3 regions of the Serratia sp. K1WW1 genome follow, and region 2 is predicted to be linked to each of the others. Evidence: predicted binding sites of a transcription regulator. Region 2 holds the regulator's gene; each other region holds the start of a gene.
The links. The regulator PurR, encoded in region 2, represses purine synthesis genes. The targets are predictions, from matches to a motif close to CANGCAAACGTTTGCNTG.
Positions count from the first base shown of each region.

Region 1: the regulator PurR is predicted to act here: its motif matches at 2,928-2,945, upstream of purM (phosphoribosylformylglycinamidine cyclo-ligase).
Region 3: the regulator PurR is predicted to act here: its motif matches at 5,574-5,591, upstream of purL (phosphoribosylformylglycinamidine synthase).

Region 1 is NZ_CM147697.1:1,609,743-1,620,397, forward strand. It holds gene ACX9GU_RS07315 (DUF1993 domain-containing protein) at 1-455, shown strand, start outside; gene speG (spermidine N1-acetyltransferase) at 498-1,055, opposite strand; gene purN (phosphoribosylglycinamide formyltransferase) at 1,168-1,806, opposite strand; gene purM (phosphoribosylformylglycinamidine cyclo-ligase) at 1,806-2,843, opposite strand; gene upp (uracil phosphoribosyltransferase) at 3,099-3,725, shown strand; gene uraA (uracil permease) at 3,846-5,135, shown strand; gene ACX9GU_RS07345 (hypothetical protein) at 5,235-5,735, opposite strand; gene ACX9GU_RS07350 (winged helix-turn-helix domain-containing protein) at 5,725-6,519, opposite strand; gene ACX9GU_RS07355 (winged helix-turn-helix domain-containing protein) at 6,708-7,418, opposite strand; gene ACX9GU_RS07360 (fimbrial protein) at 7,643-8,794, opposite strand; gene ACX9GU_RS07365 (fimbria/pilus outer membrane usher protein) at 8,797-10,655, opposite strand, start outside.
Region 2 is NZ_CM147697.1:3,305,163-3,315,817, reverse strand. It holds gene ACX9GU_RS14990 (cupin domain-containing protein) at 427-732, opposite strand; tRNA gene ACX9GU_RS14985 (tRNA-Val) at 855-931, opposite strand; tRNA gene ACX9GU_RS14980 (tRNA-Val) at 953-1,029, opposite strand; gene ACX9GU_RS14975 (MATE family efflux transporter) at 1,222-2,598, opposite strand; gene ACX9GU_RS14970 (riboflavin synthase subunit alpha) at 2,876-3,526, shown strand; gene ACX9GU_RS14965 (I78 family peptidase inhibitor) at 3,563-3,856, shown strand; gene cfa (cyclopropane fatty acyl phospholipid synthase) at 4,174-5,325, opposite strand; gene punC (purine nucleoside transporter PunC) at 5,666-6,871, opposite strand; gene punR (DNA-binding transcriptional activator PunR) at 6,997-7,917, shown strand; gene purR (HTH-type transcriptional repressor PurR) at 7,950-8,975, opposite strand; gene cydH (cytochrome bd-I oxidase subunit CydH) at 9,300-9,389, shown strand; gene sodB (superoxide dismutase [Fe]) at 9,454-10,032, opposite strand; gene ACX9GU_RS14930 (C40 family peptidase) at 10,262-10,655, opposite strand, start outside.
Region 3 is NZ_CM147697.1:1,450,756-1,461,410, forward strand. It holds gene ACX9GU_RS06665 (MurR/RpiR family transcriptional regulator) at 184-1,032, opposite strand; gene yfhb (phosphatidylglycerophosphatase C) at 1,263-1,910, shown strand; gene yiaY (L-threonine dehydrogenase) at 1,950-3,101, opposite strand; gene tadA (tRNA adenosine(34) deaminase TadA) at 3,430-3,936, shown strand; gene mltF (membrane-bound lytic murein transglycosylase MltF) at 3,952-5,409, opposite strand; gene purL (phosphoribosylformylglycinamidine synthase) at 5,685-9,578, shown strand; gene ACX9GU_RS06695 (sensor histidine kinase) at 10,400-10,655, shown strand, end outside.

The DNA.
Region 1 (10,655 bases), 1.7 Mb from region 2:
AGATCCTGTCGGCGTTACTGAAAAAAGGTGAGCAGTTCTTGCAGCAGAAGCAGCAGGCTGAAAGCGTGCTGTTAGAAGCCCGACTGGCGCCAGATATGTTTCCACTACTGCGGCAGGTACAGATTGCCAGCGATGCTGCCAAAGGCGCAGTGGCCAGATTAGCCGGGCAGGAAGTGCCGTCCATGCCGGATAACGAAGCCAGCTTTGCCGAGCTGCACCAGCGTATCGAAAAAACTATCGCCTATGTGCAGGGCTTCCAGGCGGCCGATTTCGCCGAGGCCGATGGCCGCAATATTGAGATAAAAAGTAAAACGCGTGATTTTCACTTCACCGCGCAAGATTTCCTGCTGACTTTCGCCATCCCCAACTTTTATTTCCACCTGACCACCGCCTACAACATCCTGCGTAATCAGGGTGTGGAAGTGGGGAAATGGGATTATCTGGGCGCGAAGTAAGTTTGGATCTTTCGGGGAGAGGCATATCTCCCCGGTTTGCTGTTATTTAACCAATGGCCTATCGCCAGGCTGGGCAGTCTTGAACTTCGCCAAATACTGCGGCTGGAAAATGCACATGCGCAGCACGGTGCGGTATGCGCCGCTAACGAAGAATTCGTCAATCAGTTCGCCTTCCACCTCAAAGCCCAGCTTGCTGTAAATATGGATCGCCTTCGGGTTTTCTTTATCGACGATCAAATACAGTTTATACAGGTTAAGTACCGAGAAGCCGTAGTCCATCGCCAGTTTGGCGGCGGTGCTGGCGTAGCCTTTGCCCTGATGCGCCGGATCGATGATGATCTGGAATTCGGCGCGGCGGTGAATATGGTCGATCTCTACCAGTTCAACCAGCCCGACCTTGGCCCCTTCATGCTCGATGATAAAACGCCGTTCGCTCTGGTCGTGAATGTGTTTATCGTACAGATCGGAAAGCTCGACAAAGGCTTCATAAGGTTCTTCGAACCAGTAGCGCATGACGCTGGCGTTGTTATCCATCTGGTGAACAAACGCCAGATCTTCCCGCTCCAGCGGGCGTAGCCTGACGTTGGTGGTGCTCGACATACATTCTCCTCGGTATTATTAATCTGGCAAAAGTATAACCTCAGGAGCTGATTGAAGGCGAAAAAAAACGGCACCGTGAAAGGCACCGTTTAGCTTGCGGTTAAATTGCGGCTCAGTCGGCGGCATAACCTTGTGCTGGCAGGCGTTCACCATCCAGCCAGGCAGCATTGTCGCGCATTGCCAGCCGCCCTTCGATAAACCAGCTCACCACCAGAGGGTATATGGTGTGTTCTTGGGTCTGCACCCGCTCAATGACTTCATCTTCCTCGTCACCGGGGAAGATCGGTACCTTGGCTTGCAGGATCACCGGGCCACCGTCAAGCTGCTCCGTGACGAAATGCACCGAAGTGCCATGTTCGGCGTCGCCGTTGTCGATAGCCTGGCGATGGGTATGCAACCCGGGGTATTTCGGCAGCAGGGAAGGGTGGATATTCAGCATGCGCCCGGCATAGCGCTGCACAAAGGCGTTGCTGAGAATGCGCATATAACCGGCCAGCACCACCAGATCGGGTTGGTATTGGTCGATAGCTTGCGCCAACGCGGCGTCAAAGGCTTCGCGATCGGCAAAGGCTTTGGCATCCAGCGCTTGAGCGGCAATGCCAGCCTCTTCGGCACGCTGCAGGCCATAAGCCTGTGCGTTGTTGCTGAGTACCGCCACGATAGTGGCGGCGATCCGGCCCTGTTGGCAGGCGTCGATCAGCGCCTGGAGATTACTCCCCTGGCCGGAGACCAACACCACAATCTTTTTCATCACTGGATGACCACTTGTTGTTCGTCAGAAGAAGCGGTCAGTTTACCAATCTGCCAGGCTTTTTCACCCGCGGCGGTCAATATTGCGATGGCTTTTTCTACCGATTCCTGTGGCAGCGCGATCACCATACCGACACCGCAGTTAAAGGTACGGTACATTTCATGACGGCTCACGTTGCCCGCCTGCTGCAACCAACTAAACACGGCAGGCCACTGCCAGCTCGATTCGTCGATCACCGCCTGCATCCCTTCTGGCAGCACGCGTGGGATGTTTTCCCAGAAACCGCCACCGGTCAGGTGAGCAATCGCGTGTACTTCCACTTTCTCGATCAATTCCAGTACCGATTTGACGTAAATCTTGGTCGGCTCGAGCAGATGATCTGCCAGCGGTTTGCCTGCCAGGTCGGTGGTAGTGGGGTCGGTCTTGCTCACTTCCAGGATCTTGCGCACCAGCGAATAACCGTTGGAGTGCGGGCCTGAAGCGCCCAGAGCGATCAGCGCATCGCCAGACTGTACTTTGCTGCCGTCGATGATTTCTGATTTCTCAACCACGCCCACGCAGAAACCGGCGACGTCATAGTCTTCACCGTGGTACATGCCGGGCATTTCGGCGGTCTCACCACCCACTAACGCACAGCCGGACTGTTTACAGCCTTCGGCAATCCCGGTGATCACGCTGGCGGCGGTATCCACATCCAGCTTGCCGGTGGCGAAGTAATCGAGGAAGAACAGCGGCTCAGCGCCCTGAACCACCAGATCGTTGACACACATCGCCACCAGATCGATACCGATGGTGTCGTGGCGTTTTAAATCCATCGCCAGACGCAGCTTGGTGCCCACGCCGTCGGTGCCGGAAACCAGTATCGGCTCGCGGTATTTCTGCGGCAACGCGCACAGGGCGCCAAAACCGCCCAGCCCACCCATCACTTCCGGGCGGCGGGTCTGTTTCACTACACCTTTGATGCGGTCTACCAATGCGTTGCCAGCATCGATATCGACACCTGCGTCTTTATAGCTGAGAGAGGTTTTGTCGGTCACTGCGCGATCCCCACGACGGTTTGCGGTTTGAGAACGGTGCTTCCGGCGGTGATGCCGGAACCAGGCGCGGCAATTCTAACAGCGCAAGCAAACGTTTGCGAGAACCATGTGAGCCCGCTCGAACTTTTCGTCTTCTATACTGTTGATCACTCTTTTGTTGATCTCGATCTGGCTATTGGTAGTGGCGTCGGGAGCAAAAGGCGGTATAATCCGGCGATTTTTTTGGCCGTCAACCACCTTAATAGGAGAAAAATGATGAAGATCGTTGAGGTGAAACACCCGCTGGTTAAGCACAAGCTTGGTCTGATGCGCGAACACGATATCAGCACCAAACGCTTTCGTGAGCTGGCTTCTGAAGTGGGTAGTTTGCTGACCTATGAAGCGACCGCCGATCTGGTGACAGAGAAAGTTACCATCGAAGGCTGGTGTGGGCCGGTTGAAGTTGAGCAGATTAAAGGGAAAAAAATTACCGTAGTGCCAATCCTGCGTGCCGGTCTGGGCATGATGGAAGGGGTGCTGGAGCACGTACCGAGCGCTCGTATCAGCGTGGTTGGGGTTTATCGTGATGAAGAAACCCTGGAGCCGGTCCCTTATTTCCAGAAACTGGTTTCCAACATTGACGAGCGCATGGCGCTGGTGGTTGACCCAATGCTGGCTACCGGTGGTTCGATGATCGCCACTATCGACCTGCTGAAGAAAGCCGGTTGCAGCAGCATCAAGGTGTTGGTGCTGGTCGCCGCTCCTGAAGGGATCGCCGCGCTGGAGAAAGCGCATCCAGATGTTGAGCTGTATACCGCGTCGATCGATCAATGTCTGAATGACAAAGGGTACATCGTGCCTGGCCTGGGTGATGCAGGCGATAAGATATTTGGTACCAAATAATCAATAAGCCGACCTGAGAGTCGGCTTTTTAATGCCCTTTGGATTGCTAACACCGGCAATCCATTGGGTATTTATCACCAAGCTAACACAACTGATACTAACTCAGAGGAAAAATACCCCATGACCCGTCGCGCCATCGGCGTTAGTGAACGCCCGCCGCTGTTCCAGACCATCCCACTCAGCTTCCAGCATCTGTTTGCCATGTTCGGGGCTACCGTGCTGGTGCCGATCCTGTTCAAGATCAACCCGGCGACGGTGCTGTTGTTCAACGGCGTGGGGACATTGCTGTATCTGTTTATCTGTAAAGGCAAGATACCTGCCTATCTGGGCTCCAGCTTTGCGTTTATTTCACCGGTGTTGCTGCTGTTGCCGCTGGGGTATGAGGTTGCACTGGGTGGTTTTATCATGTGTGGCGTGCTGTTCTGCCTGGTGGCGCTGATCGTCAAGAAGGCCGGAACCGGCTGGCTGGACGTGATGTTCCCTCCTGCGGCGATGGGCGCAATCGTTGCCGTCATCGGTTTGGAACTGGCGGGCGTGGCGGCCAATATGGCCGGACTGTTACCGGCGGAAGGTACCTCTGCAGACAGCACGACCATCACTATTTCACTGGTGACGCTGGGTGTTACCGTATTGGGCTCGGTGCTGTTCCGCGGTTTCCTGGCGATTATCCCGATCCTGATCGGGGTGTTGGTAGGCTATGCGCTGTCGTTCTTTATGGGCGTGGTGGATCTGACGCCAATCCGTGACGCACACTGGTTTGCCTTGCCGACCTTCTACACGCCACGCTTTGAGTGGTTTGCCATCTTCACCATTCTGCCTGCGGCCTTGGTGGTGATTGCCGAGCACGTTGGTCACCTGGTCGTCACGGCTAATATCGTCAAGAAGGACCTGCTGCGCGATCCGGGCCTGCACCGCTCAATGTTCGCCAACGGCATTTCCACCGTGATCTCCGGCTTCTTCGGCTCTACGCCTAACACCACCTATGGTGAGAACATCGGTGTCATGGCCATTACCAAGGTTTACAGCACCTGGGTGATCGGCGGCGCGGCAATTCTGGCTATTCTGCTTTCCTGCGTAGGCAAGCTGGCGGCGGCGATCCAGGTGGTACCTGTGCCGGTAATGGGCGGCGTTTCTCTGTTGCTGTATGGCGTGATTGGCGCTTCGGGTATCCGCGTATTGATCGAATCCAAGGTGGATTACAACAAGGCGCAGAACCTGATCCTGACTTCGGTGATCCTGATTATCGGCGTTAGCGGTGCGAAAGTGCATATCGGTGCAGCGGAGCTGAAAGGTATGGCATTGGCGACCATCGTCGGCGTCGGCCTGAGCCTGCTGTTCAAACTGATCAGCCTGTACCGCAAGGAAGAAGAAGTGATCGATGTGCCAGAAGAGCGACTGGAGCAAAAATAACCGATAAAGGCCAATTAGCCTGCTTGCTACGCCTTGATAGCAGGCTGTTGGCACGGAAAATCGGGCAACAGGGTAGTGTATCTGCCAAAGGTTGCCCGGTTATAACCGATTACAGTACAAGACCGGAATATCGGGATCATAGATAAAATACCCTTGCTTACCTGCCGGGCGTATGGAGTAGCTTGATAAACTGTTTACTTTCGAATAAACATCTGGTACCAGGCGTTTTTCAATATTTTCAGGAATGGTGTCTCGGGCATATTTATTGATATAGAGGGTTTTAAAAAAATACAACCCGTTATCGTCAACTTGGTAGCTGACAATGATATCACGCCTGATATAGTACGTTTTCTCCCCATCATAATAGTTTGCAGTTACTGAAAATTTACCTCTGCCATCATCTTTGTTGCTATCGCCTTTTAAATCTATTGAAATATTATAATTAGCGACTACTTCAGGTTTTGGGACGTCAAATTTCAAATAAAGCTTAGATTCGCAAGAGATACTTTCCGTTTTATTTTCTGAGTAAAGAAAATAATATACTATGGCCAGAATGGCACATGTTAACATTACTGATAAAATAATGGGTTTAGTTTTCATAGCCAGACCAATGATATGATTTACAATTACTTTTAGCATCACCATCAATGCGATTGTCACATATGAAAATGGATTCCCTTTTAATTTCTGGGTTTCCAAAATAATACAAAGACTGGTTCCCTGCTTTATTACACTGTATGTTGTACTTATCAATTTTTGATTTGATATATAATAAGGTGAATTTTTCATCTTGCTGATATATATTACAGTTTTGATATTCCCCTATCAATGAGTAATTTATTATTGGCGAGTTTTTAGCGTTGTAAACATAAAGTAATGAGACAATGATGAGGGTGGAAACTATCACTAAATGATAGGTGCTGCATCTTTTTAATAAATTGGTTTTTTGGGGGGGAGACGCATTGATATCTAATGTAGGCTTTTCTTCCACTTCTTGCTGTTGTTCTTGATGGTTTTCTTCTTTTACGTACTCTACTTCATCCTGAAATAGCTCAATAGTAAATTCTTGTGGGATATTGAACCCGGAGCGCGGAGTTGTTTTAATAATGTTTTTATCTAATCCCAGTGAGCAAAGGTGTTTTCTCAGGATATAGATATGCTGATATAGGGTATTAGAGCCTACAATGACGCCTTTCTGTCCCCAAATGTCATCGATAAGCTCATCTGGAGAGACAATTTGATGATCGGCATCAATGAGTTTCTGTAAACATTTAGCCGCAGGGTTAGAAAGCTTTACTTTTACTTCTGGCTCATTAAGGTTGAAAATTTCCCCGTGGTCATTATTGTAAACTATCTTTTTATCTATCAAATAGTAACCAACCATCTCAATCCTCTGAGTAATGAATGCCACCCATAAGGATAGGATTATTCCCAGTGCATGTAAAGTCTTATCCCGCTTTAATTTAACATCTATATAGTGTCTAAGAGTAAACAGGCAACGTGCGGCGGCCAGGTACAGATACTTTGCTGCAGCAGAAAGGGCCGGAGGGGGCCCTTACTCCGGCTCCGCTTTCAGATGCGGGTGCAGTACAATAGTGTGGTATCGGTCTGGCCTACCAGATAGCCTTGTTTGCCAACCAGGCATATTGTGTCATCCGCCAAACCCTTCACTATATGTTTGCTTGGGCTTTGACAAGCGGGCTCTCTGTTATGCGCTTTTGAATTGATATAGTTCCATGATAAATTATCAGAGGAGCTATAGAGGGGACAGTTTCCATGTTGATACGAAAGTGAGTCATTATGTAACGGTTGGCGATCGCTATTAACCAACAAAATGATTAGGCTAATAATAAACGGAATGAAATAAAATAGTTTATGCCACCCGGATGAACTCTCAACCAGGGTCGGGATGCTAGCATTTTCTGCGCATCGAAATTCATTCTCCATCCGCTCAATAGTAAAGTTTGTGGATATATTAAATCCGAGCTGCGGCGTGGTTTTAATAATCTCTCTATCTATGCCTAAAGCCCCGAAATTTTTTCTTAACATATAAATATGTTGGTAAAGCGTATTCGGGCCGACAACCATTCCTTTTTGTCCCCAAATATCCTTAACAAGAGCATCTTGTGAGATGATCTGATGCTTGGCATCAATCAGGATCCGTAGACACTCGGCGCCAGGTTTTGATAGCTTTATTTTTAAATCTGGTTTATTCAGCTTAAAAATGACACCTTCTACACTATTGTAAACTATAGTTTTGTTAATCAGGTAATCATTAGTCATTTCAAGCTCCTTCAAGGTGAGAATAATCTGAAGGCGGTGAGTCTAGCATATAGAATATGCTAGACCACAGAAAGGATTGCGGGGATATAAGTATCATGATTAGAGCGCAGGGGTGATAAGGTCTGATGGTGTGTTTGCCAGTCTCGTAAAAATGCCGCCATAGCTGGCGGCATTAAAAGATTATAATTATCACTCTTATTTAGTAAGGTACTTTGGGTAGCTTGCTAATAATAATTTATGGTGAATACCACCTTGCTGTCTGCTTTGCCCGGTGTGACTTTGTTTTCTGTTTTGATATACCTTGCTACCAAAGGAATAGTCAGGCTGGTACTGGCACTATTGCTAACGGCGATCCGCTGCTCATTACCTAGATTGAACAGGGTGTTGCTAGCCTTGCTACCCGAAGCAAGCTGGATACCAACGCCGTTGGCAGTGTTGTTTGATGGCTCTAACTTGACGATGCCGTTGGCAGCGTTGATGTTACCATATAATGCAGACAGCTTTAGTCCAATGGCATTACCGGTATATTTTAATCCGGAAATCGCGCCGGTTAAATGCACCGTGTTAAAGGCATTGTTGATATAGCCGTAGAACCTTGGACAGTTGGTCATTTTTATTGAGGCATCGCGCCATTCGCTGGAGCCTTTAGACATCATATCAAAGATATCCCAGGAGCCGAGATCGACAGTATAATCCGGTACGCTACAGGTTTGAGAAATGATCCTTAAACTGCCGCTAAAGTTGACGGTGTAAGGCTTCCATGAATAAAGGACGGCGCTGCCGTTGGCAACGGTGTAATCGTTACGAATGACGGCGGTAGGTAAGGAGCTGCCGTTCAGCGTACCCGGTGTGATATTACCGGTTTTTATCAGTAACATCGTGATGGTGGTCCACACCTGTATATCACCAATGCTGGCTCGGGTTTCACTGTACCATTGATAGGCGGTGGCATTAAGACCCGTGTTGCCTCTGGCGATCACCACGCCAACGCCAGGGATATTGGTGTTGTAAATTTTTCCTGAATAAGTTCCCCCTTGCCAGCTGGAAAGCGACTGCGGCATTTTGGTGAGATAAATATATTGCCTGTCCGTATGTGGGCCGGTGCCATCACAAAGACCATGGGGCGCTTTGGCATAATCCTTGGTTGAAGTGATGTTTTGCCGATAAATGATGGACCCGAGGGGGAGTTCGTTACCCACGGTGATATTCCCTCCCTGCAAGGGAAAGGCATCGGTTCTGACCGGCACATTTATCTTACAGGTTAGCGCTAAACCGGCCGAACTGTAGGCAACCAGAACGACCAATAAGGCGTGCAAGCTATAGTTAGTTAAGGTCGATCGAATGCTTTCAAGCCACCCGTTAATAAACCTTTTCATTGTTAATCCTCCCGGCAGATTGAATCAAAGCGGATAATGTTTTTAATGGTCGAGCCTGGTTGCTTAGGCGGTAAAATATAATTCAGCTGGCAGTATTGACCCGGTTGGCTACCCCACTTGACCGTAAGCTGGTCCCGTTGCTTTTCAACCCGCGCGTAGATTTGCCCCATTTGACCAACGCTGCCGATGTTGTTTTTCACACTGTCGAACACTTCGGCCCCAAACGGCACCGCTTCGCCATTAGCGCGTTGTGCCATGATCAACAGCGGTGTCCCTTGCTGGGTTTTAAACGTCACCTTGCTCACCGCGCCTGCATGTGGGGCAACTTTGTCACTGGTATTTTCCAACTCGACCTCGTACGGCATGCCTTTTGGATCGATGGTGATTTCATTCATCTCGTACGGATTCAGATAAGGTACGGCGGCGTGTCCCCATGGATCGATGCGCACCCCGGAATAGCCGCCAACCTTGGCGCCGGTCGCCCCCTTGGCTTCAACCACGGCGAAGGTATCACCGGTATAAGGGGTCATGACGACGCCTTGCGGCCAGGCGATCATCGTGCCACTCAGTCCAGCCGACGCATTCTGGTAATGTCTGCCCGCACCGTAAGTGGCGGTCATATGGGTGTAAGCTGAACGGTAACCACCGTTGAGCGCCATGCTGCTGCCCCCACCCTGGTTATAATGCATCGCGCTGGCACCGTAGTTGTATTGGTAGTCCTCCCCGGCACTGCCGGAAATCCCGACTTGTTGGCCACTTTGCCCCGTGGTGCTGTGATTCAGGCTGGCGCTCAGCGATGGTAGATTGGCATTTTCTTTACGCCCTAATGGCATGCTGAGGTTAAGCAGCCAGTTGGTTTCCATCCTGCCTCGCATGCCGCGAACGCGCCCAGCGCTCAGGCTGTAGCTGATATCGCGATACTCGTTGCTGTAGCCCAGTTGATATTGAAGATCGGTATTGCCTTGATTCCAGTAATCCTGGGTATATCCGGTGACATACATTTGTCCCCAACCGGCTGGCAGCCCCTGATTCATGGTGATATTAAAGCGGTTACGTGGCCGCCAGATATTGTCAGCCGACTGGCCGTGTTGCTCGGCATCGATCGCCCGCATGGCGGTCATATAGTCGTAATAGCCTGAGGTTGAATAACGATAGGCGGCGATGGTCAGGTTGCTGTTGGTTGCTGGCAAGAACTTGCTATAGCTCAACTGGAAGCTCTGCCCGCTATTCATCCGCTCTTTGGTGCTTTCCAGATGGACTCGAGCCTGGCTGACATCGGCAGAGAACGCGCCAATGGAGGTGCTCAATGCCGCCCCCAATTGCAGTGCATAATAATCATTACTTGCCTGCAGGCCGCCGTAGCCAGTCAGGGTATTGGTCAGCCCGCGTTGGTAAGTGGCCTGGATCAGAGTGGGGTTTGTGGACAGCGAGATATCATTGAGTTTACCCGCTACCACATCGTAGTGGTGGGTTCCTGGGCGTAACAACTGGGCGACTGAGGCATAAGGAACCTGGAAGTTCTGCACACTGCCGTCTGCTTCCTTCACCGTTACGTCCAGATTGCCGCCAAAGCCGGTTGGGTACAGGTCGTCAATCACAAAGGCCCCCGGCGATACCGTGGTCTCATAAATAACCAGACTATTCTGGCGCACGGTTACCCGCGCATTGGTTCGCGCGATCCCACGGATATTGGGGGCATAACCGCGCAGGGAAGGGGCCAGCATGCGATCGTCGTTGACTAGTTCAATCCCTCTGAATGGCAGAGTATCAAACACCTGTCCTTTGGTGCTGGTTTCCCCTAGGCGCACGCGGCCCAAGATCGCCGGAATATCGCGTTCGACATAGTTGTTAATCGACTGGT
Region 2 (10,655 bases):
CGATTTTTTCTGCAAGTTGTGATGGATTATAAAACTAACGGTACCGGCGGCTAGGCCATCGGTAAGGGATTTGGGCTGTGCCTGGCAATGCAAAACATAGTTAAGGATAGGTGACCTTGGTCGAAATGGGGTGGAAAAATTCGGCCGATGCCCAGGTGTGGGTAGGCTGCGCAAAAAGCGAGGATGAGAATTTGTTGTAATTGCGTTTTCGCAGATCAAGGGCTGAAACCATTCAACTGAAAGACGTTGCGCATTATAAGGCTATGCGGCTGGAAACAAAACAAAAAACCGCAGCCGCTGGCAGATTTGTTCATAAAATCAGCAAATGTGGCGCAAATAAGTCGCCTGCCAGCGGGTTTGTTGCGCAATTAGCATGACTGTAACGGATTATGTTTTCGAAAAAAATAAAGTGACGGTCTTCACGTTTTAAACATTTTGCTGGATTTCCAGCAGAACTCCGTCATCCAGACAGAAACACCCAAAAACGGTAGCGGCAGGGATCGCCAACGTTTCCTGGGCCATCAGAGTATGCACGTCGCTGCCGACGGTGAACTCGAAGATCCCAGAAAGGATGAGGATTTGCTGAGGATAGGGGCGTTTTTGCAGTTGGTCGAAGGTGCCTGCGGCAAATTTGACTTCCCAGGCGGTGCTCCCATCGCTCATTAGCCCTTGGCGGCGGGCGAGGCCATTGTCGAGTTGTTCGAACGGCAGCTGTGATTTAAAAACCGACATCAAAATTACCTCCATCAGGATACTGCGCTGATGATACGCGACGTGCTGACGCTCTGTCCGGTATTACTGTTAAATTGGGTTGCCGTTAGGCGAGAGATAATACTGGGAAGCGAAACAAGAAGTGGTGCGTCCGAATGGACTCGAACCATCGACCCCCACCATGTCAAGGTGGTGCTCTAACCAACTGAGCTACGGACGCACTGTGCTACTTTCAGGAATTTGGTGCGTCTGAATGGACTCGAACCATCGACCCCCACCATGTCAAGGTGGTGCTCTAACCAACTGAGCTACAGACGCATCTTTTTCCTCTCTGTCATGGCTGACAGCGGGGACGAATATTAACGAGCAACCTGGCCGCTGGCAAGGGGAAAAACGCAATTTTATTTGGTATTTCACGCGATTGCTGAGCTTATGTGCAGTAAGGCGGTTTTTTCTGCAATGGCTGGCGAGGAACTCGCCGGTTTGCCTGGGACAAACCGGCGAACGCTTTTAACGGGTGGAACGCTGCAAAATCAACGCCGGGGGTTGGCGCTGTAACCAACGCATCCGCAATACCATCATGATGGCGGCGAAGGTCAGGCCGATAATAAAGCCGAACCAGAATCCGCTTGGCCCCATCGCCGGCACGATGTAGTCCGTCAGCGCCAGCAGATAGCCGCTTGGCAATCCGAGAACCCAATAGGCCACAAAGGTGATGTAGAAGATCGCCCGGGTATCTTTATAACCCCGCAGAATACCGCTACCGATCACCTGGATGGAGTCGGATATCTGGTAAATCGCCGCCAGCAGCATCAGATGGGAGGCCATGGTCACGACCGCAGGGTTATCGTTATACAGTAGGGCGATAGACTCGCGGAACGCGGCGGTGAACAACGCCGAGCAACTGGCCATGGCGATGCCGACGGCAATTGCCGCATAGGCGGCAATCCGAGCGCCCTCGACCGAGCCTTCGCCCAGACGGTGTCCAACACGAATGGTGGCCCCAACGCCGAGCGACAGCGGCAGCACAAACATCAGTGAGCTGAAGTTCAGGGCAATCTGGTGTCCGGCAACCGCAACGATGCCTAGCGGTGAAACCAATAATGCCACCACGGCAAACAGTGTCACCTCAAAGAACAAGGCCAGGGCAACCGGCAGACCAATGCCGATCAGGCGTTTTAACGCCTGCCAGTCCGGGCCACGGCGTGCGCCTTCCTCCAGCTTGATATCCCGCAGCGAGGACGCATGTTTGGCATACCAGCGCATCATCAGGAACATCATCCAATACACGCTGGCGGTGGCGACACCACAACCGACGCCGCCCATTTCCGGCATGCCAAACTTGCCGAAAATCAAGATGTAGTTGATCGGGATGTTGATCAACAGACCCAAAAACCCTATTACCATGCCGGGCTTGGTTTTGGATAAGCCTTCACACTGGCCACGAACGACCTGGAAGAACAAATAGCCGGGAGCTCCCCACATAATGGCATGCAGGAAACCAACGGCCTTTTCAGCCAGCAGCGGATCGATGTTGTGCATCATGTCGATCACCAACTGGCTGTTATAAATCACGGCAATAATGAGGAGTGAAACCCCCGATGCCAGCCAAAAGCCCTGGCGCACCTGATACGCGATACGATCGCGGCGGCCTGCGCCGTTGAGCTGGGCGATCACTGGGGTCAAGGCCAGCAGTAAACCGTGGCCGAACAGGATGGTCGGCAGCCAGATAGAGGTCCCCACGGCAACGGCGGCCATATCCGTGGCGCTATAAGAGCCAGCCATGATGGTATCGACCACGCCCATTGCGGTTTGGGATATTTGCGCGATGATGACCGGAATTGCGAGGGCCAATAAACTACGCGCCTCAATAAAGTACTTCTGCACGTATACACCTTTCTAATTATTTATGGGAAGGGGTGTCGCTGCATCAGCAACAACTAAAAACTGCGGAATATGCCGAAAAGATTGTACCTGCTAGTCGGGGTTAAGCAAAGGTTGTAAAGAAATAGTTATCGCCTGGCGGTTTCAGGCGGCAACGTTAAATCCCCAGGATATAAACTAGGCAAGCACTGCTTTTTTGCCGCTGTGCGTTTGGTTTTCTGCCGTAACTGGGGCAAACTGCTTACAGCGCGTTGAACATAGTCATAAAGAAGAGGCCAACATGTTTACCGGTATCGTACAAGGCACCGCCCCGCTGGTTGCCATTGATGAAAAACCCAACTTCCGTACCCACGTTGTTGAAATGCCTGATGAGCTGTTACCAGGGCTGGAGTTGGGGGCCTCGGTAGCCCACAACGGCTGCTGTCTGACCGTCACGGAGATTGCAGGCAATCGCGTCAGCTTTGATTTGATCAAAGAGACACTGCGGTTGACCAATCTTGGCGATCTCAAATTGGGTGATGTGGTCAATCTGGAAAGAGCCGCCAAGTTTAACGATGAAATCGGTGGGCACCTGATGTCCGGGCATATTATCTGTACCGCGGAAGTCACCAAGATTTATACCTCGGAAAATAATCGCCAGATCTGGCTGCGCATGCCGAATATCGATTTGATGAAATATGTGCTGCATAAGGGGTTCATCGGCATCGATGGCATCAGCCTGACCATTGGTGAGGTGGTCAATAACCGTTTCTGTGTGCATTTGATCCCGGAAACCCTTGAGCGCACCACGCTGGGTAAAAAGCGCCTGGGCGATAAGGTCAATATCGAAATCGATCCGCAAACTCAGGCGGTGGTGGATACCGTCGAGCGCGTATTGGCTAATCGTGAGGCTGCGTTAGCTGTCACCAAGCCGCCAGTACCCAAAGTCTGAGAACCATGCACCAATAACCACACATAGGAGCCAAACGTGAAGTATTACGGGAAAACGATGATGTTTGCGGCGCTGTTGGCGCTGACCGCCTGTTCAAGCTCACCGGAACAGGCGAACTCACAGTCTGCCGAGGCTGAAGATGATACCTGTGGTGCATCGCAGTATCAGAATTATGTGGGTAAACCGCTGTCTGCGTTGGACGGGATCAATATTCCTCAGCAGGTACGTACTATTCCTTATAACTCTATGGTAACCATGGACTTCAATCTAAAGCGCTTGAACTTCCTGGGTGACAGTGAAGACAAAATCATTCGCGTTTATTGCGGTTAATTACCCCTCACCCCAACCCTCTCCCACAGGGAGAGGGAGCTGATGGCCCCCGCTCGTGTGAAAGTACAGAGGTCACCTCAGCAAACTCGATCGCCCCTCATTCAAGGTATATCACCGAATTCTTGGATTATCTTGATCACCCCTCATTCAAGGTATATCACCGAATTCTTGGATTATCTTGATCACCCCTCATTCAAGGTATATCACCGAATTCTTGGATTATCTTGATCGCCCCTCACTCAAGGTATCTCACCGAATTCTTAGGTTTTCTCGATCGGTTCCCTCTCCCTGTGGGAGAGGGTTAGGGTGAGGGGACCCTAGCGGGGAACTCGCAGACCGCCTTCGACGCCTTTAGGGCTGAATACCACCTGCCAAAGTTGAATATCGCGAGCGCGGAACGCTCCTGCGCAGGCATTAAGGTAATAACTGAACATCCTTTCAAAACGTTCGGAATAGCGCGATGCCAGCTGTGGCCAGCTCTGTTTGAAACGTTCATACCAGGCCATCAGAGTGCGATCGTAATCTGCGCCGATATTATGCCAATCTTCCATGACGAAACGGCCTTCGCTGGCCTGGGCAATATGTTTCACCGACGGCAGGCAACCGTTGGGGAAGATATATTTATTGATCCACGGATCAACGTTCATATCGGTCTCGTTGGAACCAATGGTATGCAACAGGAAAATGCCATCGGGTTTTAAATTACGTTCCACCACCTCGAAATAGGTTCGGTAGTTCTTCGGCCCAACGTGTTCGAACATGCCGACCGAGACGATGCGGTCAAACTGCTGGTAGAGATCGCGGTAATCCTGCAGCAGAATTTCCACGTCCAGCCCGGCACAGCGCTCTTGCGCCATTTTCTGCTGTTCGGCGGAGATGGTCACTCCTACCATGGAAACGCCGTAGTGCTTGGCCGCATAAGCAGACAGACCGCCCCAGCCACAGCCGATATCCAATACCCGCATGCCGGGCTGCAGGTGCAGTTTTTCGCAAATTAACCGTAGCTTGGCCTCTTGTGCTTCTTCCAACGTCGTGGCCTGTTGCCAATAGCCGCAGGAATATTGCATATAGGGATCCAGCATCTGGGTAAACAAATCGTTACCCAGATCGTAATGCTCTTTGCCAACAATCCAGGCACGTTTTTGGGATTGCAGATTGGTCAGGCGGGCGGCGGCAATACGCAAGATATCCTTCAGGTGGTGGGGCAGTTTCTTTTCCAGGCCGGCTGCGACAACCCGCTGAAAAAATATGTCCAGTCGTTCGCACTCCCACCAACCGTCCATATAGCTTTCGCCCAGCCCCAGAGAGCCGTCTTGCAGTACGCGTTTAAAGAAATTGGGATTATTGATCTGAATATCGAAAGGGCGTGAACCATTGATTTCAATGCCGGCCATGCTAAGCATTTCATGAGCGATACGATACCAATGGTTGTCCTGGATGCTCAGATCTTCTATACACGATGAACTCATAGCTTCTCCATCACCTTCTTCTGACTTATGATCCTGCAGAATTTAGCGTAGACAATTTCTACAGGGACATACGTATACCTACGGTAAAAATTCACCGTGGTGTCTGAAATTCGACTTGAACAGAGGAAATTTAAGAGACTCCCTGCGTCAAAGGACGCGGGTAAATGCAACCTTAAATAAAGTGTGATGCCATCCACGTACGCAGCAGTTGCTGCAATAAGAACTTAGTATAACTGTTATTCTAAAAGGTCGTTTTTGAGTATAGGCTTGCCGAGGCGTAGACTCAACTGCAAATCGCGCTCGGCAAGAATTTTCATTAAGTGACTATTTACAGAGATAATTATGACACGGAGTCGGCACGCTTCTGCCGTGTCATCTGCGTTTCATCCGTTCCTTTCCCACGCTGGATCAGATAACCCAAGGCCGCTAAAAATACGGTAGCCACCATTACGGTAGCCGTGGCTAACAGCGGTTGGGCGATAAATGCCGAAACCAACAGGCTGGCGATAAAACATAATCCCAGCTGTAGCGTGTTTTGCAGCGCAGCGGCTTTGCCACTGTTGTTGGGGAAGGGCATCAACGCATTGGCCACTAGAATAGGATAGCTGGCACCGTTTACTAACGCCATAAAGCAGAACGGGATCAGCAGAGTGGTCAACGTTGGTTCACTTAGTGTGGCGATCAGATACAACGCCACCATGCTGACACCGTAAGCTAACAGCAACCACGGCAGCAAGGTTTTGCCAGAGATGCGATTTAAGGCGCTACGGCAGCTATAACCCCCTAATAAGAAGGCCAGCGTTTGCGGCACATAGCTCAGGCCAATATCGTTGGGACTATACCCCATATCGCCGAGGATAAAGGGTGAACCCGTCAGCCAGGCGAAGAAGCCGGCAGAACAGGCGGCAAAAACCATCACGTTGCCGCTGAACACCGGGGATTTCAAGATCTGCATAAAGCCAAGGCTGGGCTTTTTATCGGCGGAAGGTACCAGTCTGCTGCGGTCTTTCAGTAGCAAGGTGGGGATCAGCAGCAGGGCGGTGATCCCCAACAGCACGGCGAAGATGGCCCGCCATCCCATATGGTTGAGCAACCAGGCACCCAGCAGTGGAGCCAGCGCCGGAGAGAGGGCGACTAGCGGCATAATGGAGGCGAAAACGCGGTTGGCTTTGCCATCGCGGTAGCGATCGACCACGATCGCCTGCCAGGTGACGGCGGCTGAACAGACGCCAATGGCTTGAATAAAGCGCAGTGACCACAGTTGTGCCACGTTCTCGACCCAAAGCATACCGAGGCAGCCGACGGCGAACAGCGCAAGGCCAATCAATAACACGGGCTTACGGCCAATACGGTCGGACAGCGGCCCCCACAGCAACTGGGCAAAGGCAAAGCCTGCCAGGAAGATACTCAGGCTGGCGCTGATCGCCCCAGCGGAGATTTGCAGATCCTGCTGCATTGCCCCAAAGGCGGGCAGGTACATATCGGTAGCCAGATAGCCCAACATACTCAGGCCGGCCAGGTAGAACATAAATCCAAAATTTCGCATTGCTATTTCTCGTTAAAATTATGTTGTCGCAGGTTTTGAAGCGCCGGCAAGTGTATACGGCTGGATCTCTGCTTGTGAAACGGTAATATTTGCAAGGTGCTGTTAAAAAATTTGAAGGCAAACATATGTGGTCTGAATATTCACTCGATGTAGTAGATGCGGTAGCGCGGACCGGCAGTTTCAGCGCGGCGGCACAGGAGTTGCACCGCGTTCCTTCTGCTGTGAGCTATACGGTGCGTCAACTGGAGCAATGGCTGGCAGTGCCTTTGTTTGAACGCCGTCACCGCGATGTGGAACTCACGCCAGCGGGGGCGCTGTTTATTAAGGAGGCGCGAGTTGTTATCAAAAAAATGCTCGATACCCGACGGCAGTGTCAGCAGGTGGCAAACGGTTGGCGCGGGCAACTGCGGATTGCGGTCGATCTGATCGTCAAACCCCAGCGCAGCCGCCAGCTGGTGCTGGATTTTTATCGCCATTTTCCCGACGTGGAACTGATGGTACAGCCGGAAGTCTTCAACGGCGTGTGGGATGCGCTGGTCGATGGCCGCGCTGAGATGGCCATTGGTGCAACACGTGCGGTGCCGGTGGGCGGCGGTTTTGCCTTTCGCGATATGGGCTTTATGAATTGGCTCTGCGTAGTCCATGCTAAACATCCGCTGGCCGCCTTGCAAGGAAAGCTGCGAGACGATCAGCTACGACCTTATCCCTCGTTGCTGTTGGAAGATACTTCGCGCAATTTACCCAAGCGGGTGACCTGGTCGCTGGACAACCAGCGGCGATTGACCGTGCCGGACTGGGTTTCGGCGGTAGATTGTTTGCGTGCCGGGCTGTGTGTGGGCATGGTACCCGCGCATCGGGTATTGCCGTTGGTACAAAGTGGCGAACTGGTGGTATTACCACTGCATGAGCCTTTCCCGCCTAGCGCCTGCTGCTTGACCTGGCAGCAAAACGCCCAGTCTCCGGCCATGGCCTGGCTGTTGGACTATCTGGGCGACAGCGAAACGCTCAATCAGGAATGGCTCAGTGAAGAGGAGCCGGGTGCTTAATCGGGCGCAGTATTGCAGCGCCCCAACAGGAGTTAACGGCGGTAATCGACAAAAGGACCATCGGCGACTGAGCGGCGCTCGATGAGTTTTGGATGCACTTCAATCACCTGCGATTCTTCACGCTTGCTGATAATGCGATCCAACAGCATGGTAAAGGCCATCTCGCCCAGGCGCTCTTTCGGCTGGTGAATGGTGGTCAGCGCCGGGGTGAAGTAGCGGGCATTACGCACGTTGTCGTAGCCAATCACCGAGATATCCTGCGGTACACGCAACCCCAGCTCATCGGCGGCGCAGATCGCCCCCATGGCCATAATATCGCCGCCACAGAAAACGGCGGTTGGACGATGCTTTTGCGACAGGATCTGATGCATGGCTTTATAGCCAGATTCAGGCTCGAAATCCCCCTGCACGATCCATTCTTCGCGCACTTCGATGTTGGCTTCCTTCATGGCTTTCAGAAAGCCCTGGTGGCGACCTCCACCGGTATTACGCGCCAGTTGACCAGGAATGGCACCGATGTCACGGTGGCCACGTTCGATCAGGTAGCGGCCTGCCAGGTAGCCGCCCTCGAAGGCATTGTCGATAATGGTATCGGTGAAGTCTCCGCGCGCGGTACCCCAATCCATCACCACCATGGGAATATTACGGTAATCTTCCAGCATGCCCAGTAGCTGATCTGGATATTCTGAGCACATCACCAGCAGGCCATCGACGCGTTTTTGCGCCAACATCGCCAGATAGGCTTGCTGTTTATCCAGATTATTGTGCGAGTTACACAAGATCAGGGTATAGCCTTTGCTGTAGCAGCTGTTTTCCACCGCTTCGATCACTTCGGCAAAATAGGGGGCCTCGCTCGAAGTGGCGAGCAAACCGATCGATTTGGTGTGGTTGACCTTGAGGCTGCGGGCCACGGCGCTGGGTGAATAGTGCAGCTCTTTGATGGCGGCCCAAACGGCCGTTTTGGTATCTTCGGCGACGAAACGCGTTTTATTGATAACGTGCGAAACGGTAGTGGTAGAAACGCCAGCGCGTTTGGCCACATCTTTAATCGTTGCCATGTAAAAAATGACTCCTAAACCCACATGTTACAGCATGTAAGTATGATGTTAATCGTTTGCCTGCGTAGATCCTTTCCCAGATAAGCGAAAACTGAGTTTTTAGTGCTGAAGTCGTAAATCGCTTGAACAGGGAGGGGCAGTTTATCGGTACGCAGTTGTGAACTGCGGATTTTGTCGCATATTGAAGAAAAGTGGAAGAGCTAATCGGTAATTATCAGCGGGGAAATCATAACAAGATTTTAATCACGAACTGTGGGAAAATGATTTGACGTATAAACTGTGTGGCTTATGCTCTGGAAAAGCCAATCTGAGAGGGAGTTGTATATGGATACCGATTTGAAGATGTCATTACTCACCACCGTGGGTGCCTTGGCAATGATTATTGCTTTCAGTTTTATTGCCGCATTGAACTGATCCGCAGCAGAAAAACAGAGGCGCAGCTTGATGCCGCGCCTTATTATTAGCTAGCCACCCGTCGTTAAGCCAGGTTTTCTGCCACGAACGCCCAGTTCACCAACGCCCAGAAGTTTTCCAGGTACTTTGGCCGCGCATTGCGGTAGTCGATGTAGTAAGCATGTTCCCACACGTCAACGGTCAATAGCGGAACGTCTGCGCCGGTCAGCGGGGTTGCCGCATTCGAGGTGCTGACAATCGCCAGACTGCCGTCCGCTTTTTTCACCAGCCAGGTCCAGCCAGCGCCGAAGTTTTTCACGGCGGCATCGGTGAACTGCTCTTTAAAGGCGGCGAAGGAGCCGAATGACTTATTGATCGCCTCTGCCACTGCGCCCGTTGGCTCGCCACCACCTTGCGGTGATAAACAGTGCCAATAGAAGGTGTGGTTCCAGACCTGGGCGGCGTTGTTGAACACGCCGCCGGTGGAGGTCTTGACGATCTCGACCAGGGATTTTCCTTCGAACTCGCTGCCTTTCACCAGATTGTTCAGGTTAACCACGTAGGTGTTATGGTGCTTGCCATAGTGGTATTCCAGCGTTTCTGCGGAAATGTGCGGTTCGAGAGCGTTTTTCTCATATGGTAATGCAGGTAATTCAAACGACATTGCTTTCTCCTTTTATAGACAATACGTCTCTCCGACGCTGTGGGCCTGGGTGGCCAAGGGCGGAAAAGCGCGATTGCACCACTTTTGTTATGGTTATTAATCTTAACAACTTTCCGGGGGAAAAGAACATCCAAACTGTGCCAAGTGGCTGATTGATTAAAGTCGCAGCGGCTTTTTATTTTTGGGGGGAAGGGAAGCACGGCCGAGCGGTTGGCTCAGCCGTGATAGGTTAACGGATGGTGGTTGGAGTCACTACGCGGCGGGCACCAATGTAATGGTTCTGCCAATAGTCGTTATCCAACTGACTGATGCGAATTTCTTCACCGGTGCGTGGTGACTGGATGAATTTACCGTTACCAAGATAGACGCCAACGTGATCGGCGGTGCCACGGTTGTTGATGCGGAAGAACACCAGATCGCCTTTCTCCAGCTCATTACGTTTGATCGGAGCTGCATCACGCAGGTGGTACATTTCGTTGGCGGTACGCGGCATTTTGATTTTCACCACGTCCTTGTACGCGTAATAAATCAGCCCGCTGCAGTCAAAGCCTGTACCAGGTGAAGATCCACCCCAGCGGTAGGGTTTGCCCATTTGCCCCATCAGCTTGGCCATGGCTGTTTGC
Region 3 (10,655 bases), 1.9 Mb from region 2:
ATCTTAGCCGTTGTTGGTTAGATGAAAAAGCAGCAATTGCCGTGCTGGGAATGAAATGTTTATTTTATGATCCTGTCTTGGTTACACGAGCCCTGTGGGCAGGTTTTCTGCTGTGTACCGGACGTAATTTCACCTGCTCTAATTAGTTACAGGGGGTATTTCGCGGAGCGCAGATTATACGCTTTACACCCGTTTTTTCACTAATTGTTCGCTGTGGTGGATGCGATCGTGGGTATGTTCGAGCTCGTGCTGGAGCAGGGCCATAAACAGCAGGTCGGTCAGGGCGAACTGTGCGGTGCTGGAAGAGATCGCCGCGCTGCGGATATTGGGCTCTTGCGCAATGGTATAAAGGCAGTGATCGGCCCGTTGCTGTAGGCCATTAGGTGAGAAGCTGGTCAGTGCCAACACCTTGGCTCCGGCAATACGTGCTTCTTCGGCGGCCAGGTTGATTTCACGCCGTTCGCCGCTAAACGAGATCGCCAGCAGCAGATCCTCCCTGCTCAACGCCTTTATCGTCGCCAGTTGAACGTACATATCTGCTTCTGCCACCGCCATCACGCCAATCTTTAGCAGCTTGAACGACAGGTCTTTGGCCACTAGCCCAGAAGCCCCGATGCCGACCAAGATCACCCGCCGCGCCGCACGCAGCATCTCCAGGGCGGTAAGCAGCCGCTGTTCACTGTTGATATCCAGGGTAGCTCGCAATGCGGCCTGCTTTTCCAGCAGCAGTTTCTCACCGACGGTTTTGAGCGGATCGCTGCTGAGGATGTGGTTATGGACCGTCACCACCTTTGCGATCTGCGGTTGAGCCAGCACCTCACCCAAGGCCAGTTTCAGCGCCGGAAATCCCTTGTAGCCCAGTTTCTGGGCGAACTTGACTACGCTTGATTGGCTGACACCGGCCAACTGGGCCAGCTTTTGTGAGCTGAGGTGGCGGGCCTGTTCGGGGTTACCCAACAAAAAGTCCGCCAGTTTGCGATCGTTTTGTGCCAGCGTTGGGTAAATCTGACGTATGCGAAGAAGGGTACTCATGGTTTTTTCCTTTGAGCCAGCCAGCATTCTGCCACGCCGGTGGCAAAACGGGCAGCAATCATTTTTGCGAGCAGGCCGCTAAAACGCTTGCAGCAACACTATGATTTGATGAGTTAACGCGCCTTTGGCGTTGACCAATGTCGGTTGTATCTGGTCGGTCTAGTGATTACGATAATAACCGGTTGTATTTTCACCTGCATAATGGGGTCAACGATCCCGAGGAGTAACGCTTGACTGACAAACCGGTTGCACAGGCCCAGCGCGTGGTATTTTTCGATCTGGATGGCACTTTGCATCAGGAAGACATGTTTGGCAGTTTCCTGCGCTTTTTGCTACGGCATCTGCCGTTGAACCTGGTGCTGGTGGTGCCGCTGTTGCCCATTATCGGATTGGGTTTGTTGATCGGTGGGCGGGCGACACGCTGGCCCATGAGCCTGCTATTGTGGGCCATGACCTTTGGCCGTTCAGAGGCCAGGCTGAAAGCGCTGGAGGCGAAATTCGTCGACTATTTTCGCCGTAAGGTTACCGCCTTTCCGGTCGTGCAGATGCGTTTGCGCCAGTACCTGGATGCCCAGGATGCTCAGGTGTGGTTGATCACCGGCTCTCCGGAAAGGCTGGTGGAGCAGGTTTATCGGGATTCTGCGTTCCTGCCACGGGTACGGCTGGTGGGGAGCAGCATTGTGCGTCGCTACGGGGGCTGGGTGCTGCCAATGCGCTGTCTGGGAGTACAAAAGGTGGTGCAACTGGAGCAGCGTCTGGGAGCGCCATTGAAATTGTTCAGTGGCTACAGCGACAGCAAGCAGGATAACCCTTTGCTCTATTTTTGCGAACACCGCTGGCGGGTGGGTAAAGAAGGCGAGTTACAGCAGTTGGACTAAATAAGGCTCCCCCAGTAAAACGAGGGAGCCTGGCAGCGGTTACATGGCTGCTTTAAAGATTGCCATAATCTGTTCGTGGCTAGCCTGGATTGGATTGGTGAATCCACAGGCATCGTTCAGGGCGTTAGTGGCTAACGTAGCAAAGTCTTCTTCTTTGACCTGCAGATCGCGTAAGCCTGCAGGAATTCCCACGTCTTTCGCCAGTTGGCGAATGGCGGCGATACAAGCGGCAGCCCCTTGCTCATCGCCAAGGCCTGCAACATTTACGCCCATAGCGGCGGCAATGTCTTTCAGGCGCCCTGCGGCAACCTGAGTATTGAACTCTTGCACGTGCGGCAACAGCACGGCGTTACACACGCCATGTGGCAGGTTGTAGAAGCCACCCAACTGGTGCGCCATAGCGTGCACATAACCCAATGAGGCGTTATTAAATGCCATACCGGCCAGGAACTGGGCATAGGCCATGTTCTCGCGCGCCTGCATGTTTTGCCCGTCGTTGACCGCATCACGTAAAGACTCGGCAATCATGGTGGCGGCTTTTAGCGCGCAGGCATCGGTGATTGGGTTGGCGGCGCTGGAGACGTAGGCTTCGATAGCGTGGGTCAGCGCATCCATACCGGTGGCGGCGGTCAGGCCTTTTGGCATGCCAGCCATCAGGTGAGGATCGTTGACCGACAGGATCGGAGTCACGTGCTTGTCGACAATCGCCATTTTGATGTGGCGCGCTTCGTCGGTGATGATACAAAAACGCGTCATCTCGGAAGCGGTACCCGCAGTGGTGTTGATCGCAACGACCGGCAACTGCGGCTTAGCTGAGCGATCAACCCCTTCATAGTCTTTGATTTCCCCGCCGTTAGCGGCGACCAGGGCAATCCCTTTCGCACAGTCATGCGGCGAACCGCCACCCAGCGAAACGACACAGTCACAGTGATGTGCGCGCAACAGTTCCAGGCCCTGTTTTACGTTTTCCGTGGTCGGGTTGGGATGGGTGCCGTCATAGACGCAGCTTTCAATGTTCTGTGCTGCCAACAGGGCTTGCACCTGAGCTACGACGCCAATGCCGTTCAAAACCTTGTCGGTCACGATCAGTGCGTTATGCAGTCCATGCTCTTTCATGGTTTTTGCCGCGTCTTCCAGGCAGCCGGAACCAATCATGTTGATGGAAGGGATAAAGAATGTTGAGGCAGCCATAACCTACTCCTTATAAAGGCTTTTTGCGTGAGGTAAACCTTATCGTGCTAATGCTTAAGAAAATATGATCTATCACAATTTAGTTAGCAAAAATTTGCTTAATTCTACAGCTTGATTTTCCACCGGTTTATAACGTTTATCTGAAATTTTAAGAAATGAACAAAATTTAATCATCATTAAATATGATGTTATTGATTTGTTGGTGGCGTTTTGAGCGATCGACAAACGTGGCAGGTTCAAGCTTATTTACCTCAACGAGGCCGAGTGGCTGCGGCAAAAGGGACTAGTGTGTATAATGCCCGCCGCGATGCGCACGAGGATTGATGTGGTGAATGAATATAGTGATGAGTATTGGATGCGTCAGGCGTTAAGCCTGGCTCAACGTGCGCAGGAACAAGGTGAGGTGCCGGTTGGGGCGCTGCTGGTGCTGGACAATCAGGTGATTGGCGAAGGTTGGAACCGGCCGATCGGCCGCCACGATCCCACCGCTCATGCTGAAATCATGGCGCTGCGCCAGGGGGGGGCGGTATTGCAGAATTACCGCCTGCTGAATGCCACGCTGTATGTCACGCTGGAGCCTTGCGTGATGTGCGCCGGGGCGATGGTGCACAGCCGCATCCGTCGTTTGGTATACGGCGCGGCCGATGAAAAAACCGGAGCGGTGGGTTCACTGGTGGATATTCTGCGCCATCCGGGCATGAATCATCAGGTAGAAATCGTCTCGGGCGTGCTGGCAGAAGAGTGCGCCGCCACCCTCAGCAACTTTTTCCGTATGCGCCGCGAGCAGAAAAAAGCGCTGAAACTGGCGCAACGGGCTGGAAAAGACCCGCAATAACTACATGCCAAATAACTACAGGGCGAGCGCCAGCTTGGCTTCCACGGCCGGATAGCCCTTGGCCAGCTCGGCCTGTTTCATCGCTTCTACCGCCTTCTTCTCTTTTTCCAACAGATAGCCCACCAGGCTGACCTGATAACGGCGGATGTTTTCCACGTAGTTATAGGCTTCGCGGCCACGGGCATAGCCATAGGTGAGTGACGGATAGTAGCGCTTCTGGCTCAGCATCGGCAGGCGCTGTTTCACGTCGACCCAACTGTCGGGGTTGCCTTGCTGGCTTTTGGTGAGTTTACGTGCATCCAGCATATGGCCCCAGCCCATGTTATAGGCGGCCAGTGCGAACCAGATCCGCTCATCTTCCGGCACCGTGTCGGGCACCTTCGCCATCAGACGCTGCAGATAGAGCGCCCCGCCTTGAATACTTTGCTCCGGATCGAGCCTGTCGGTGACGCCCAGGCCGTCGGCAGTGGCCCTGGTCAGCATCATCAGCCCACGGACACCGGTGGGGGAGGTCGCCTGCGGATTCCAGTGCGATTCCTGGTAGGCGATGGCGGCCAGCAGCTTCCAGTCAATTTCGCTGGCATACTTTTCAAACAGCGAGCGGAAAGTGGGCAATACCGAATCGATGGCTGACAGGAAGGTTTTGGTATCGACGTAGTCAAAACTGCCCACGTGCCCCAGATATTTCTCTTCCAACCGGGCTAGCGTGCCGTCTTCTACCCTTTGGCTATAAAAATCCAGCAGCGCGGCGTACAGGCTATCGTCATTGCTGCGCTTCAGATACCAGGTCACTGGCTCTTCATCGGTAATGTCAAAAGCGACGGCCAGCTGTGGATGGATACGCTGCAGCAGGGCAATGGTCACAGAGTCGCCGATGGTGTAATCCAGCTTGCCATCGGCCACCTGTTCCAGCAGCTCTTTCGAGGTCATATCGCTTGATGCTTCCCAACTGAGTTCGGGGTATTTGCTTTGTTTGAGCTGCTTTAGCGTGCTGACGTGCGCCGAACCGGAGGCCACCGCCAGCTTGCCTTTGATATCGGCAAAGGTTTTTGGCCGTGTGGTACCCAACCGATAAACCAACTGCTGGGAAACGGAATAGTACGCCGGGCCGGTACTGGCGCGGCTGAGGCGATCCCGGTTGTAGATTAGCCCGGCAGCGAGAATATCGGCATTGTCGTCATCGAGATCGTCAAACAGGTCATTGATGTTTTGGTGTGGGATCACCACCAACTTGACCCCCAGGTAGTTGGCAAAGCTTTTGGCCAGCTCATAGTCAAGGCCACTCGGCCCCTGTGGGGTAGTGAAATAGGTTAACGGTGAGTTTAACGTGCTGACGCGCAGTTCCCCCCGCGATTTGATCGCCTCGAGTTGGCCTCCCTGTCCATCACGCCAGGCGATATTGGGCCACAGGGCAAGCGCCAGCAACAGGGCCACAACACCGATTAGAATGTAATTTATTTTTAGGCGTTTCAAATAGTTATCTCAAATAGATGCACGCTTTATGTTGACCGGAATCAGGATTTTTTCATGGTTAAATCACCAGTGCCGGGGCATTTTGCGCAACATTACGCCAGCGTGCAACTTTATTGATAGGTTATGAGAATTCGGCAGCGGGAATAGCTTTTATCAATAATAGCTACGCAAACGGTTTCGTCGGCGGCGCGGATTATCTATAATGGCGCGCGTTTTCCCCCTGTTGCGCCCAATGAAGTGCTGAACCCAGTTGCTTCGAAGACGAGAGAACTTTGATTATGGAAATACTGCGTGGTTCGCCCGCTTTGTCGGCTTTTCGCATTACCAAACTACAGTCCCGCTGCCAGGATGCTCAACTGCCGATCGTTGATATCTATGCCGAGTACGTTCACTTTGCCGATGTCAGCGCACCGCTAAGCGCCGAAGAGCAGGCCAAGCTGCAGCGGTTGCTCAAGTACGGTCCTTCTCTCGCTGAACATGCTCCGCAAGGTCGCCTGCTGTTGGTGACGCCGCGCCCGGGCACCATTTCTCCTTGGTCTTCCAAAGCCACCGATATCGCCCATAACTGTGGCCTGACGCAGGTGGTTCGTCTTGAGCGCGGCCTGGCATTTTATGTCACAGCGCCGACCTTGACCGATGCCCAGTGGCAACAGCTTGCCACCCTGCTGCACGATCGCATGATGGAAACGGTATTCAGCGAGTTGCAACAGGCGGAAACACTGTTCTCTCATCATCAGCCCGCACCGTATCAGACGGTGGATATCCTGGCCCAGGGCCGCAGCGCGCTGGAACAGGCCAACACCAAACTGGGGCTGGCCCTGGCGCAGGACGAGATCGACTACCTGCTGGCCGCCTTTACCGAGTTGGGGCGCAACCCAACGGATATTGAGCTGTACATGTTCGCACAGGCCAACTCCGAACATTGCCGCCACAAGATTTTCAACGCCGACTGGGTCATCGACGGCGAACAGCAACCGAAGTCGCTGTTCAAAATGATCAAAAATACCTTTGAGCAGACGCCGGACTACGTGCTTTCTGCCTATAAAGACAACGCAGCGGTGATGGAGGGTTCCCAGGTGGGGCGCTTCTTTGCCGCGCCGCAAAGCGGCCTGTATGACTATCATCAGGAAGAAGCACACATCCTGATGAAGGTGGAAACCCATAACCACCCAACGGCGATCTCGCCTTGGCCAGGAGCTGCGACCGGTTCTGGCGGAGAGATCCGCGACGAAGGTGCAACCGGCCGTGGCGCGAAGCCGAAAGCTGGCCTGGTAGGGTTCTCGGTTTCCAACCTGCGTATACCGGGTTTCGAGCAGCCTTGGGAACAGGATTTCGGCAAGCCGGATCGCATCGTCACCGCGCTGGATATCATGACCGAAGGCCCATTGGGCGGTGCGGCATTCAATAACGAGTTTGGTCGCCCGGCGCTGGTCGGTTACTTCCGTACTTATGAAGAGCGCGTCAATAGCCACAACGGCGTTGAGCTGCGTGGCTACCACAAACCGATCATGCTGGCAGGCGGCCTGGGCAACATCCGCGCCGATCATGTGCAAAAAGGTGAGATCACCGTGGGTGCCAAACTGGTGGTGCTGGGTGGCCCGGCGATGAACATCGGTTTGGGCGGCGGGGCGGCTTCGTCGATGGCCTCTGGTCAGTCCGATGCCGATCTGGATTTTGCTTCGGTACAGCGTGATAACCCGGAAATGGAACGCCGCTGCCAAGAGGTGATCGACCGCTGCTGGCAGATGGGCGATAGCAACCCGATCCTGTTTATCCACGATGTGGGTGCCGGTGGCCTGTCGAACGCGATGCCGGAACTGGTTAGCGACGGTGGCCGCGGTGGCCGTTTCGAACTGCGTGACATTCTCAACGACGAACCGGGCATGAGCCCGCTGGAAGTGTGGTGTAACGAATCCCAAGAGCGCTATGTGATGGCGGTAGCGCCTGAGCAAATGGCGACCTTTGAGGAAATCTGCCGCCGTGAGCGCGCGCCTTTTGCGGTGATTGGCGAAGCGACGGAAGAACGCCATCTGACGCTCAACGATCGCCACTTTGACAATCAGCCGATCGACATGCCGTTGGATGTGCTGTTGGGCAAAACGCCAAAAATGACCCGCGACGTGAAACGTCAGCAGGCGAGCGGCGAAGCGTTGCAGCGTGCTGATATCTCCATTGCTGATGCGGTCAAGCGGGTGCTGCACTTGCCAGCCGTGGCGGAGAAAACTTTCCTGATCACCATTGGCGACCGTACCGTCACCGGCATGGTTGCGCGCGACCAGATGGTCGGCCCATGGCAGATCCCGGTAGCCGACTGTGCGGTAACCACGGCCAGCCTGGACAGCTATTACGGGGAAGCGATGTCGATCGGCGAGCGTGCTCCCGTCGCATTGCTGGATTTTGCCGCCTCAGGCCGCCTGGCGGTAGGGGAAGCGCTGACTAATCTGGCCGCGGTGGAAATCGGTTCGCTCAAGCGGGTGAAACTTTCTGCCAACTGGATGGCCGCAGCGGGCCACCCTGGTGAAGATGCCGGTCTATATGAAGCGGTGAAGGCGGTGGGTGAAGAACTTTGCCCAGCGCTGGGGATCACCATTCCGGTGGGCAAAGACTCGATGTCGATGAAAACCCGCTGGCAGGAAGGCAATGAACAGCGGGAAATGACGTCACCGCTGTCGCTGGTGATTACTGCGTTTGCTCGCGTGGAAGATGTGCGCCACACCGTGACGCCGCAACTGTGTACCGACAAGGGTGATAGCGCACTGTTACTGATCGACCTGGGTAATGGCCACAATGCCCTTGGGGCAACGGCGTTGGCGCAGGTTTATCGCCAACTGGGCGACAAGCCAGCCGATGTTCGCAACGTGGAGCAATTGGCCGGTTTCTTCAACGCGATGCAGCAGCTGGTGGCGGATCGTGCGCTGTTGGCCTATCACGACCGTTCCGATGGCGGCCTGTTGGTCACTTTGGCCGAGATGGCGTTTGCCGGGCATTGCGGCGTGGAAGTCGATATTCAGGCGCTGGGTTCTGACGCCTTGGCTGCCTTGTTCAACGAGGAATTGGGTGCGGTGATCCAGGTGCCAGCTGCGCAACTGGCGGCCGTACAGCAAGTCTTTGCCCAACACGGTCTGACGGATAACGTGCATCACCTTGGCCAGGCGCTGAGTGGCGATCGTTTCGTTATCACCAGCGCTGGCAAACCGGTGTACAGCGAAAGCCGCAGCACTCTGCGTACCTGGTGGGCTGAAACCACCTGGCAGATGCAGCGCCTGCGTGATAACCCGGAATGTGCCGATCAGGAGCACCAGGCCAAGCAGGACGAGCGCGATCCGGGCCTGAACGTCAAGCTGACCTTCGCGACCGATGATGATATCGCAGCACCTTATATCGCCAAGGGCGCACGCCCTAAAGTTGCGGTATTGCGTGAGCAAGGGGTTAACTCTCACGTTGAGATGGCGGCGGCGTTCCACCGTGCCGGTTTTGATGCGGTTGATGTTCACATGAGCGATCTGCTGGCAGGCCGCCGCGATCTGCAAGAGTTCCACACGCTGGTGGCCTGTGGTGGCTTCTCTTATGGCGACGTGTTGGGGGCTGGTGAAGGCTGGGCTAAGTCGATACTGTTCAACGAGCGCGTACGCGATGAGTTTGCCGATTTCTTCCATCGCCCGCAGACCTTGGCGCTGGGCGTGTGTAACGGTTGCCAGATGATGTCCAACCTGCGTGAACTGATCCCGGGGGCTGAACATTGGCCGCGCTTTGTGCGCAACCTGTCGGATCGTTTCGAAGCGCGCTTCAGCCTGGTGGAAGTGGCTAGTAGCCCGTCGCTATTTATGCAGGGTATGACAGGCTCGCGCATGCCGATTGCCGTTTCTCATGGTGAAGGCCATGTAGAAGTGCGCGATGCGGCGCATCTGGCGGCGTTGGAACATCACGGCCTGGTTGCGTTACGTTTTGTCGACAACCATGGTCAAGTGACCGAAGCTTACCCTGCCAACCCGAACGGTTCACCGAATGGGATCACCGCAGTGACCAGCAGCAATGGCCGCGCCACCGTAATGATGCCGCATCCAGAACGCGTGTTCCGCACCGTCAGCAACTCCTGGCATCCAGAGGAGTGGGGTGAAGACAGCCCTTGGATGCGCATGTTCCGCAACGCTCGTAAGCAACTGGGGTGATTTAACCAGAGGTTTGCGTGCAAGTTTACTGAGGCGCCGCGTAGGCGCCTTTTTTATTTCTTTATTTTTTAATTGGTTAGCCCGTATGTCGGTTTTTTGAGACAAAGGCCATATTGCCTGTCTCTAAAAAGAGACATTTAACTAATTGATTTTAAACAGGGTTAAAGCGATTGAATTTAGTTGTCGTGTTTTGGCGACGCTATGTCGGATTAATACTCAAACTCGACCACCCAGGTAGAGCGCTGGAAGTGACGTTAAAATAAATTATCGTTAATAAACAGTATGATGTAAATATTTTTATAAAGTTGGCACGGAAGGTGCATTATAACTATCAGTTGCTCATTCACCTTTTTATGATTGGCCCCGTCTGGTACGGAACAGCGCCTCATAAGCCTCCGAATGATGCCTAAGAAATGGTGCCTATCGTCCAACCAAACCGATAACAGACGCGCAAGCGACTTTATCAAGCATCGGACGACACGTGGAGTGAGGCACCGCCTAGTATCCAACTGTGATGATATGTTCATCAATCCCGGATACTTTTTGGATGCTATTCGTCCCAATCAGATGCCAGCCTGGTGCTACATCACCTGGGGACGAGGAGTAAGGGCATCCACATATTCCTTGCGATGGGGCATCATGCCCCAGCGTCAAAATCCAAACCGCGTTGCCTCCGTTTTCCCCTCGATACGTTCTCAAACCACATCAGTTTCCTCTTTTGGGATAACGCGTTTTTGCTTATCTGAACGCCATTAATCCGCTGCCGGGCTTTTCTCTCCCCGGATTGTCGGTTAGCATCTGGGCAGACTAGAGATAATGAGATGATTTCTTTGAAAAGATGGCGTCTATTTCCACGCTCGTTGCGCCAATTGGTCGTAATGGCGTTCCTGCTGGTGCTGTTACCGCTGCTGGTATTGGCTTATCAGGCCTACCAAAGCCTGGATCATCTCAGCGCGCAGGCGGCGGATATCAACCGTACGACGCTGGTGGATGCCCGGCGCAGTGAGGCAATGACCAGCGTGGCGCTGGAAATGGAGCGTAGCTATCGCCAGTATTGCGTACTGGTCGATCCTACCC